One region of the Arthrobacter citreus genome, then DNA from elsewhere that is predicted to be linked to it. Evidence: riboswitches for the same ligand, from Rfam matches in the RefSeq annotation. Region 1 holds a riboswitch; the other holds the start of a gene.
What was found. A riboswitch is a leader RNA that binds a small molecule or an ion and turns the genes downstream of it on or off. The one in region 1 is predicted to bind cyclic di-AMP.

Region 1 (4,206 bases):
CGGTGCTCCGCTGGTGGGGTGGGTGTCCAACAGCTTCGGCCCGCGCTGGAGCCTGGGGGTCGCCGCGGCCTCGGGACTCATCACCGCAGTCGTCGGTTTTGTCTGGGCCTGGCGCGCACACCACCTGCGGATCCACTATGACCGGACCCTTCCCCGGCGCCTGCATATGACCACAACAGAAACGGAGCAGGACCCGGACCCGGTGTAAGGCCCCGATCCTGCTCCGCAGGTGTGTCCCGGTACTACCGGCTGTGCTCGATCACGAAGTCGATGCACCGCAGCAGTGCGCTGACGTCGTCGGGCTCGATGGCCACGAAAGTGGCGATACGCAGCTGGTTGCGGCCGAGCTTGCGGTACGGCTCCACATCCACGACGCCGTTGGCGCGCAGGGTCTTTGCCACAGCGGCGGCATCGATGCTGTCGTCAAAATCAATGGTGGTGATGACGTTTGACCGGTCCTGTGGACGGGACACAAACGGCGCCGCCACGGGGGATGCCTCGGCCCAGGAGTAAACCCGGCCGGCCGAATCCGCCGTGCGTTCCGCCGCGAATTTGAGCCCGCCGCTGGCGTTGAGCCACTGAACCTGCGCATTGAGCGTCACCAGCGTGGAGAGCGACGGCGTGTTGTAGGTCTGGTTCAGCTTCGAGTTGTCGATGGCCGTTTGCAGGTTCAGGAAGTCCGGAATCCACCGGTCCGAGGAATTGATCCGTGCTGCACGTTCCAGTGCGGCGGGGGAGAACATGCCCAGCCACAGGCCGCCGTCGGAGGCAAAGTTCTTCTGGGGCGCGAAGTAGTACACATCGGATTCCGCGAGGTCCACCTGCAGGCCACCGGCGGCGGAGGTTGCGTCGATCAGGACCAGGGCGCCGTCGTCGGCCCCGGCCACCCGGCGCACTGGTGCGGCGACGCCGGTGGATGTTTCGTTCTGGGGCCAGGCATAGACGTCCACTCCTGCTTCAGCCACCGGCTCCGGACGTGTCCCCGGCTCGGCCTTAATGATGGAGGAAGCGGCAAGGAAGGGAGCCTTGTTGGTGGCGGCGGCGAACTTGGAGCCGAATTCACCGAAGGAGAGGTGCTGGGCCTTGTTCTCCACGAGGCCGAAGGACGCCACGTCCCAGAAAGCGGTGGATCCACCGACGCCCAGCACGACCTCATAGCCGTCAGGGGCATTGAAGAGGTCCGAAAGCCCTTCGCGGATGCTGCCGACGAGGTTCCGGACGGGAGCCTGCCGGTGCGACGTGCCCAGCAGGTTGGTGCCGGCGAGGGCCAGTGCCTCCATTTGTTCCGGACGCACCTTCGACGGCCCGGCTCCGAACCGTCCGTCCAGTGGAAGCAGTTCAGCGGGGATCTTAAGTGCGGCGGTTTCGCCCATGGGTTTCGCTCCAAGCGGTAGGCAGGGTGCTCTGATGTGCCTTTCCATTCTGCCCCACCGGCCTGCTTCCCAGCCATTCGTGAACACACCGTTGCACACCTTCCACGGGGTGGGCGGGATTATCTGCACTCCGTACAAATAAGCTAACGTGAGGGGCAATAATGACCTCTGGCGGCGGCGTCCGCCGTTGTTCTCCTGAATCTTTCGCACGAGTATTCTTCCGCACGAGTAATAGGAGCGGCCCTGCCATGACGGACCTCATCGACACCACTGAGATGTACCTGCGAACCATTCTGGAGCTCGAGGAGGAGAACATTGTCGCTCTCCGGGCCAGGATCGCGGAAAGGCTGCGCCACTCCGGGCCAACGGTGTCCCAGACGATCGGGCGGATGGAGCGTGACGGTCTGGTGGTGGTTTCCGGAAACCGGCACCTGGAGCTCACCGAGCTGGGCCGCCGGCGTGCCACGGAAGTGATGCGCAAGCACCGGCTGGCTGAACGGCTGCTGGCGGACGTCATTGGCCTTGACTGGGCCTACGTCCATGACGAAGCCTGCCGCTGGGAACACGTCATGAGCGAACGGGTGGAACGCCGGCTGTATGACCTGCTGGGCCACCCCACCGAATCGCCGTACGGCAATCCCATTCCGGGACTGGAACAAATCGGAGGAGTAGCCGCAGAGCTCTTCCATGACGGGGTCACCAACCTCGTTGCCGCCGTCGCGGCCGCGGAGCCCGGCACCAAGCTGAAGCTGGTCCGGCTCGCCGAGCCGGTGCAGGTGGAACCGGAACTGCTAACCCAGCTGGACGAGGCGGGACTGCGCCCCGGAGCTGCGCTGACGGCGGAAGTTGTGGCCGGATACATTTCGGTCCGGGTGCCCGGCATTGAAGGAGCCCTGGAGCTGCCTCCGGAGGTGGCCTCGCACGTGTTTGTATCCACCGCCGGATAACGGAATGGTCTCTTTTGGCCTGTGTCCCCTATAGTGACTTACTGACGTTGAAATAACACCGTTATCCGGGCCTTCCGCCGAACCCTGCCACTGGCCCGGAACTACAGACCGTTCAGGCAGGGGCGGAGGACCCATCAACTGGCAGCCAAGGCTGCCTTGGGGTGAAGCCTCCAGCATCAGCACGACGCCGCATTCGCTGCGTTCGTGGTGCGTGCGGGGCCGAGTTTCTCTACTCGAATCCGACAGCTAACTTCGCAGGCATATGAGAGAGGTATACCTTGTCGAAGCATGCTGCCCCGGGCAGGCGCCGAGCGTCCGCACCGGCTACGGCTCCACGCCCGAGGAACGGCCAGGCTTCCGGCCGCCGCCGGGCCGAAACAAAATCCGTTTCCCTCGGTGATGCAGCACAGAAGGTCGCCATCACCGCAGCGACATCGGGTCTGATCCTGACCGTCGCCCTCCCCACCACTGCAGCCGTCAGCGAACCGGTGCAGGAAATGCAGCCCGCCGCCGTTGAAGAAGCAGTGGTTTCCGCTGATCCCAACGCGAGCGTGGACTTCGAGCGCGCTGCCTTGAGCAGCAAGTTCGATCCGGATGCGAAGCTGCGCCAGGTCGTGGTGGCCTCCGGCTCCGAGATCGCGGCAGGCGCCACCAAGGGCACCCTGGCAACCCCGCTGGCAGCTGACCTGGTGCAGACCTCAGGATTCGGTTACCGGGTCAGTCCCATCACGGGAAGCGCCGGCGAACTGCACCGTGGCCAGGACTTTGCCGCCGCGTGCGGCACCGACGTCACGGCCGCCGCTTCCGGCACGGTCACCTTCGCCGGCTGGCACGCAGGCGGCGGCGGGAACCGCGTGGTCGTGGACCACGGCAACGGCGTGGAGACCACTTATAACCACATGTCCAACCTTGCCGTGGGCGTAGGCGCCACGGTGGAGCGCGGAGACCTGGTGGGTGCCAGCGGCACCACGGGCGCCTCCACGGGCTGCCATCTGCACTTTGAGGTCATGGTTAACGGCGACGTAGTCGATCCGCTCGGCTGGTTGTGACCGCAGGATAATCATTCCGTGACCGGAACGTGACATTCACGGAATGTTGTTGTACGCTCGTCCTCGTGCCTGATCGGCCAAAGATCGGGCACTCTCGAACAGATCGCCGAGCTCTGCCACTGTTTGAGATCCGTTCGCAACATCGCATGGCAGAGGCGGGGGAACCACATTCGGGTTTCGCAAGAAGCCCTAGGGGTTAAGTTGCACGGGCCTTACGGTCCAGCAGCCGGGTGACTCCCATCCGAATCCGACAGCTCACCTCGTAGGCATTGGGAGAGGCAAACTTGTGTCATCAGTAGCTCATGGCCGTCGTCGCGCGGCCACCACCCAGACGAGCCCGATTTCAGCTCTATCCCGGGCCGTAACCTCCAATGCTGGAAACCTTGGCCGCCAGGCCGCCGTCGTCGTCGCCGCTTCCGGCCTCGTTCTGGCCGCGGGTCTGCCCGCCCAGGCAGCCGTCAGCACCGACCGCCAGGCGCTTGAAGCCACCCCGCTGAGCGCGGTCACCGCAACCGGAGCCGTTTCGGTTTCCGCCCAGGCCCCGTTCGAACTGGCAACACTTGAATCCGTTTCCTCGGTTTCCGGTGCTGACTACCGTGCACAGGTTGCCGCTGAAGAAGCCGCTGCAGCCGCCGCAGTAGTTGCGCAGGAGCAGGCAGCTGCCCAGGCACAGCAGGCCCAGCAGGCCGCAACTGTGCAGACCCAGCAGGCCGCAGCCACCACCGCTTATGCAGCGCCCGCCGCAGCACCGGCAGCCAACACGCCGGCGCCGGCAACTGCAGCACCCGCCGCACCCGCACCCGCTCCGGCACCCGTTGCCTCCAGCGGTGTCGGCGC
Region 2 (4,206 bases), 1.4 Mb from region 1:
CAGCGGAGGTTGAGTGGGCACCGCCGTCCGGGGAACCGATCGGCGGGTAGCTGAAGATGTTCTGCCGCCAGGAGATCACCGCGCCTGCGTCGTTGCGGACCGGGTCCCACCCCTCGGCCACGTTCGGCACGGCTTCCCGCAGGGAAAAGAAGCCTGAATCCCGCATGTCTGCGGCAGCGAAGACTTGTTCCCGAACGTAGTCCCGGTAGCTCACTCCTGTCACCGCCTCCAGCGCCAGCCCGGCGAGGATGTAGCCGCAGTTGCAGTAGCGGCAGCCTTCGCCCGGGGCGAAGTTCGGCTCCTTGTGGACAAACTGCGGCAGGAAGTCAGCGGTCTCGGTGACCGAATAGGAGGGACGGTCCGTCCAGAGTTCCTCGTAGGATTCGCCGGCTTCCTCATCGGCGTCGTCTCCGATGCCCGAGGTGTGGCTCAGGAGCTGGCCAAGCGTGATCGCGGGGTCCACCCGGGTGCCGTCCAGTTCCACAAAACGCCCAATGGGGGTGTTCAGCTCCAGCGTCCCGGCGTCCACCTGCTGCAGGACGGCCACAGAGGTGAACAGCTTGGTGACGGAGGCGACGTCGAACCGTGTGCCCAGCGTTACCGGCACGTTCCAGCGCCGGGAGGCCACACCGTAGGCCCCTTCGAGAAGGATGCTGCCGCCCCGGGACAGCTGGATGGTTCCGGAAAACTCATCCCGGTCGGCGGCGGTCCGCAGGATTAGGTCCACGGCTGAGGCATCAAGGTCCGGGGCCGGAGCCGTGGCGCCCGCAGTGGTGCCCCTCCTTGCGTCAAGCTGCCAAATTTCCTCGCCGTCAGAGTCGACCCGGCCTGTTCGCGCCAGACCCAGATGGGCAGCCACCGCAGCGGAGGACGCATTGCCGGGGTGGATGCCGGCGCAAAACCGCCCCACGCCCTGCCGGATCAGCCACTCCACCATGGCACCAGCCGCTTCCGTGGCATAGCCTCGACCCTGATGTTCCCGACCCATAACCCAGGCCAGGTCCGCTGCCCGGCCGCCGGCAGCGACAGTAGCCTGAACAAAGCCTGCGGCGGATCCGGTGCCCTGCTCCCGAATAACCCAGTTCAGCCACGTTTCAACCCCCGACGGGTCCCCGCCGGATTGGAGGACATAACGGTGACTCAGTCCTTCCAGTGTGGGCGGCTCGCCTCCGGTGAATTCGTAAAGCCCGGGATGGGCGAGGACCGGCACCATTTCGACGGCATGGTCCGGGAGCAGCGGTTCAAGAATCAGTCTGCTGGTTTGAAGAACCGTGCCGGCGCCACTTTGGCTGATCATCGAAGCTTTCCTTACCTCTGCGTCTTTGCGGCGGTTGTTTTACCCCGTTACATCATGGCGCAATTGCCTGGTGCCGCTGTATTAGTTTGAAGTGTGAAGTTTCCACTGTGCTCACGCTCCTTGGAGCGGCAATGCCCTGGCGGAGACGGGTAGGCTGGGAGTGCTCCCGGTTCCAGCTGATAGTAAGGTCCCGGCCAGATGACTAAGGAAGAGAACAACATGCCAACTCCTCAGCGAACCGATGCCGACAGTATTCGCCAGGATTTTGGTTTCCTCACCGTTGCTGAAGTGCTGCAACTTTGCGCAACTCAGCAGATACTGGATCCTTCGTCAACGCTGATTTCGGCAAAAGTGCAGCTGGGCGAAGGAAACGTTTTTTATCCGGGCGTCGTCCTTCAGGCCGATTCTGAGAGTTCCTGCGTTATCGGACACCGCAATGTGTTTTATCCGGGCGCCTTTGTCTCCGCCGAGCATGGCGGAATGATCCTGATGGGCTCCGACATCACGCTCGGCCCCGGCAGCGTGCAGCTCAAGGCTGGCCGTGGAGATGCCGTGGCTGTGGGCGACAGTGCCCGCCTGGCCAACGGCCCCGTGGTGACGGGCCGCTCGGTGCTTGGCTCCGGCTCGCAGGTCCTTGGCGCTGTCGAGGCCGAATCCGTGGTCCTTGCGGACGGCGGGGATTTCCGGTCCGGGCCGCCGGAGAAGCGCGGGGCAGTGCTCAAGGGTGCTGGACTGGTGCGCGATGTGAGGCTGGCACCGGGCGACATCCTTCAGGGGTACGGCAACTTCGCTGTCGCCAACGTGGTCCGCCAAACAAACTAGCCGGACCGGGGCTGGCCCTTCCTGCGGCGTCCGTAAGACCTGTCGTCCATGCCACTCTCCTCCTAGCCGGCCACTGTCACGATCTCAGCAGGCCCGGCCGCTCGAACCAGGCAACGACCACCGGAGAAATGCGGAAACTGCGGCGCGATCAGCGCGGCAAGCCGTGGCCCATGGTGCCATAGCCCACGCATAGCACAAAGAGGCGACACTCACACGCATCTGCGAGGTCCGTTACTAAATAGTTATCCTCCCGTAATCCTCTTGTAGCGTAGTGGACGTGCCGTTATCTGAAGCGGCTCCCTTGGCTTGTTACCTAGCTCTGCCGCTGGTCAAGGTCCACAGATATACACACTTCGGCAGAGGCGGGGGAACCACAAACGGGTTCCTTTGAATCCTTGGGGTTAAGTCAGCCAGAGGTTTCTACGGCTGACCGGGTGACTCCCATCCGCATCCGACAGCTCACCTCGCAGGTATCGGGAGAGGTAACTCAATGTCTTTCAATAACACTCGTGGACGTCACCGTGCCGAGACCGCCGGAATGTGGTCCGCACTTGCGAACGCCACCAGCGGCAAAGCACGCACCATCGGCAGCACCGCTGCCTTCGTGGCAGCAGGTTCCGGCCTGATGCTCGGTATGGCGGCTCCGGCCTCTGCCGGTGTCATCGCCAATGACTCATCCGAGTTCTACAGCGCACCTGCCGCTGTTTCCGCCCCCGTTGCTGCTCCGGCAGCAGCTCCCGCAGCCGCTCCGGCAGCCGCTCCGGCAGCTTCCGGTTCCACTCACGTGGTCCAGTCCGGCGACACGCTGAGCAAGATTGCCGCAACCTACGGCGTGACGCTTGAGGACATCCTGGCCCAGAACGGCCTGTCCCTTGAATCCATCATCTACCCCGGCGATGTCATCACATACGCCGGCGGCGCCGCAGTAGCTCCGGCTGCTGCAGCCGCACCGGCTGCTGCTTACGCGGCACCGGCAGCACCGGCAGCACCGGCAGCAGCGGCAGAAACCGCAGCCGCCGTCGACCTGAGCGGCATCAGCACCCAGGCCTCTTCCGTGACGCCTGCTCCCGCAGCCGGCGTAGCTGCCACGGGCACCAACCAGACCATGCTGAACTCCGCTTTCTCCCAGATGGGTGCCATGCAGGACTGCACCGTGCTGGTGGAAGTTGCCCTCCGGGCAGCAGGACACTCAGTTGGCGATCTGGCCCCGGCACAGCTTGCCGCCTACGGAACTCCGGTCTCTGACCCGATGCCCGGCGACATCATCTACTACGCCGACGGCGGCATGGGCTTTGCCCACATCGCCATCTACATCGGTGACGGCCAGGCCATCCACAGCGGATGGAACGGCAACCAGACTGTTCAGCAGAGCGCTAACGTCGGTTCCGGTGCCTCGTACTACCGCGTAGCCTAATCACGCACCAGTAGATTTACCGCAGGGGCGGGAAGCGAACGGCCCAACCCTCGGTGAAACCACACAAAGAACGCCCGGCCATTTGGCCGGGCGTTCTTTGTGCGTTCGGGCCCCTTGGGCCTTCCGGTTTATTCGGACACGCTGCAGGACGAACAACCCGCATTACGCGGCCGGTTCATCCTGTTCCGGGGTGCTTTCCTCCCGTACGGGAGCATCCTCGGCGGTGTCGTCGTCGGCACCGCGCCCGCCATCGTCGTCCGGGCCACCGTCGTCCGGGCCGCTGCCGTCCGGGCCGTGGCCGCCTCGGTGACTGTCATGGTGGCCGTCCCCGTGCCGGGCGTCGCCCCGTGAGCCCTGATTGCGGGCATCCCCGTCCGTGGACTCCTTACCGGCATCAGCGTCGGCGTCGGGATCGGCATCCGCATCCGCATCCGCATCCGCATTAGAGTCTGGACCGCCGTCCGAGTCTTCGCCGTCGCCGTCGAACCGGGGACCGCGTTCGGGCCGGCCGTCCTGGTCCTCCGCCTCGGCGTTGCTCTCGGCGTCCTGGTTCTGGGCGTCCTGGTTCTGGGCGTCCTGGTTCTGGGCGTCCTGCTGCTCGGTTACTGAGGCTTGCTCCTGATCCGCCGGGGAATCCGCGGTGGCCATGCCGGCAAAAAACGAACCAACCAAC

Region 2: another riboswitch for cyclic di-AMP. It lies ahead of AAE021_RS06815 (LysM peptidoglycan-binding domain-containing protein); the one in region 1 lies ahead of AAE021_RS13160 (M23 family metallopeptidase).

What each region holds. Positions count from the first base shown of each region.
Region 1 covers NZ_CP151657.1:2,859,311-2,863,516, reverse strand. The annotation lists gene AAE021_RS13175 (MFS transporter) at 1-208, shown strand, start outside; gene serC (phosphoserine transaminase) at 243-1,373, opposite strand; gene AAE021_RS13165 (metal-dependent transcriptional regulator) at 1,622-2,320, shown strand; cyclic di-AMP (ydaO/yuaA leader) riboswitch at 2,386-2,596, shown strand; gene AAE021_RS13160 (M23 family metallopeptidase) at 2,599-3,369, shown strand; cyclic di-AMP (ydaO/yuaA leader) riboswitch at 3,490-3,652, shown strand; gene AAE021_RS13155 (NlpC/P60 family protein) at 3,656-4,206, shown strand, end outside.
Region 2 covers NZ_CP151657.1:1,489,422-1,493,627, forward strand. The annotation lists gene AAE021_RS06805 (GNAT family N-acetyltransferase) at 1-1,297, opposite strand, end outside; gene AAE021_RS06810 (hypothetical protein) at 1,517-2,119, shown strand; cyclic di-AMP (ydaO/yuaA leader) riboswitch at 2,455-2,606, shown strand; gene AAE021_RS06815 (LysM peptidoglycan-binding domain-containing protein) at 2,610-3,533, shown strand; gene AAE021_RS06820 (hypothetical protein) at 3,696-4,206, opposite strand, start outside.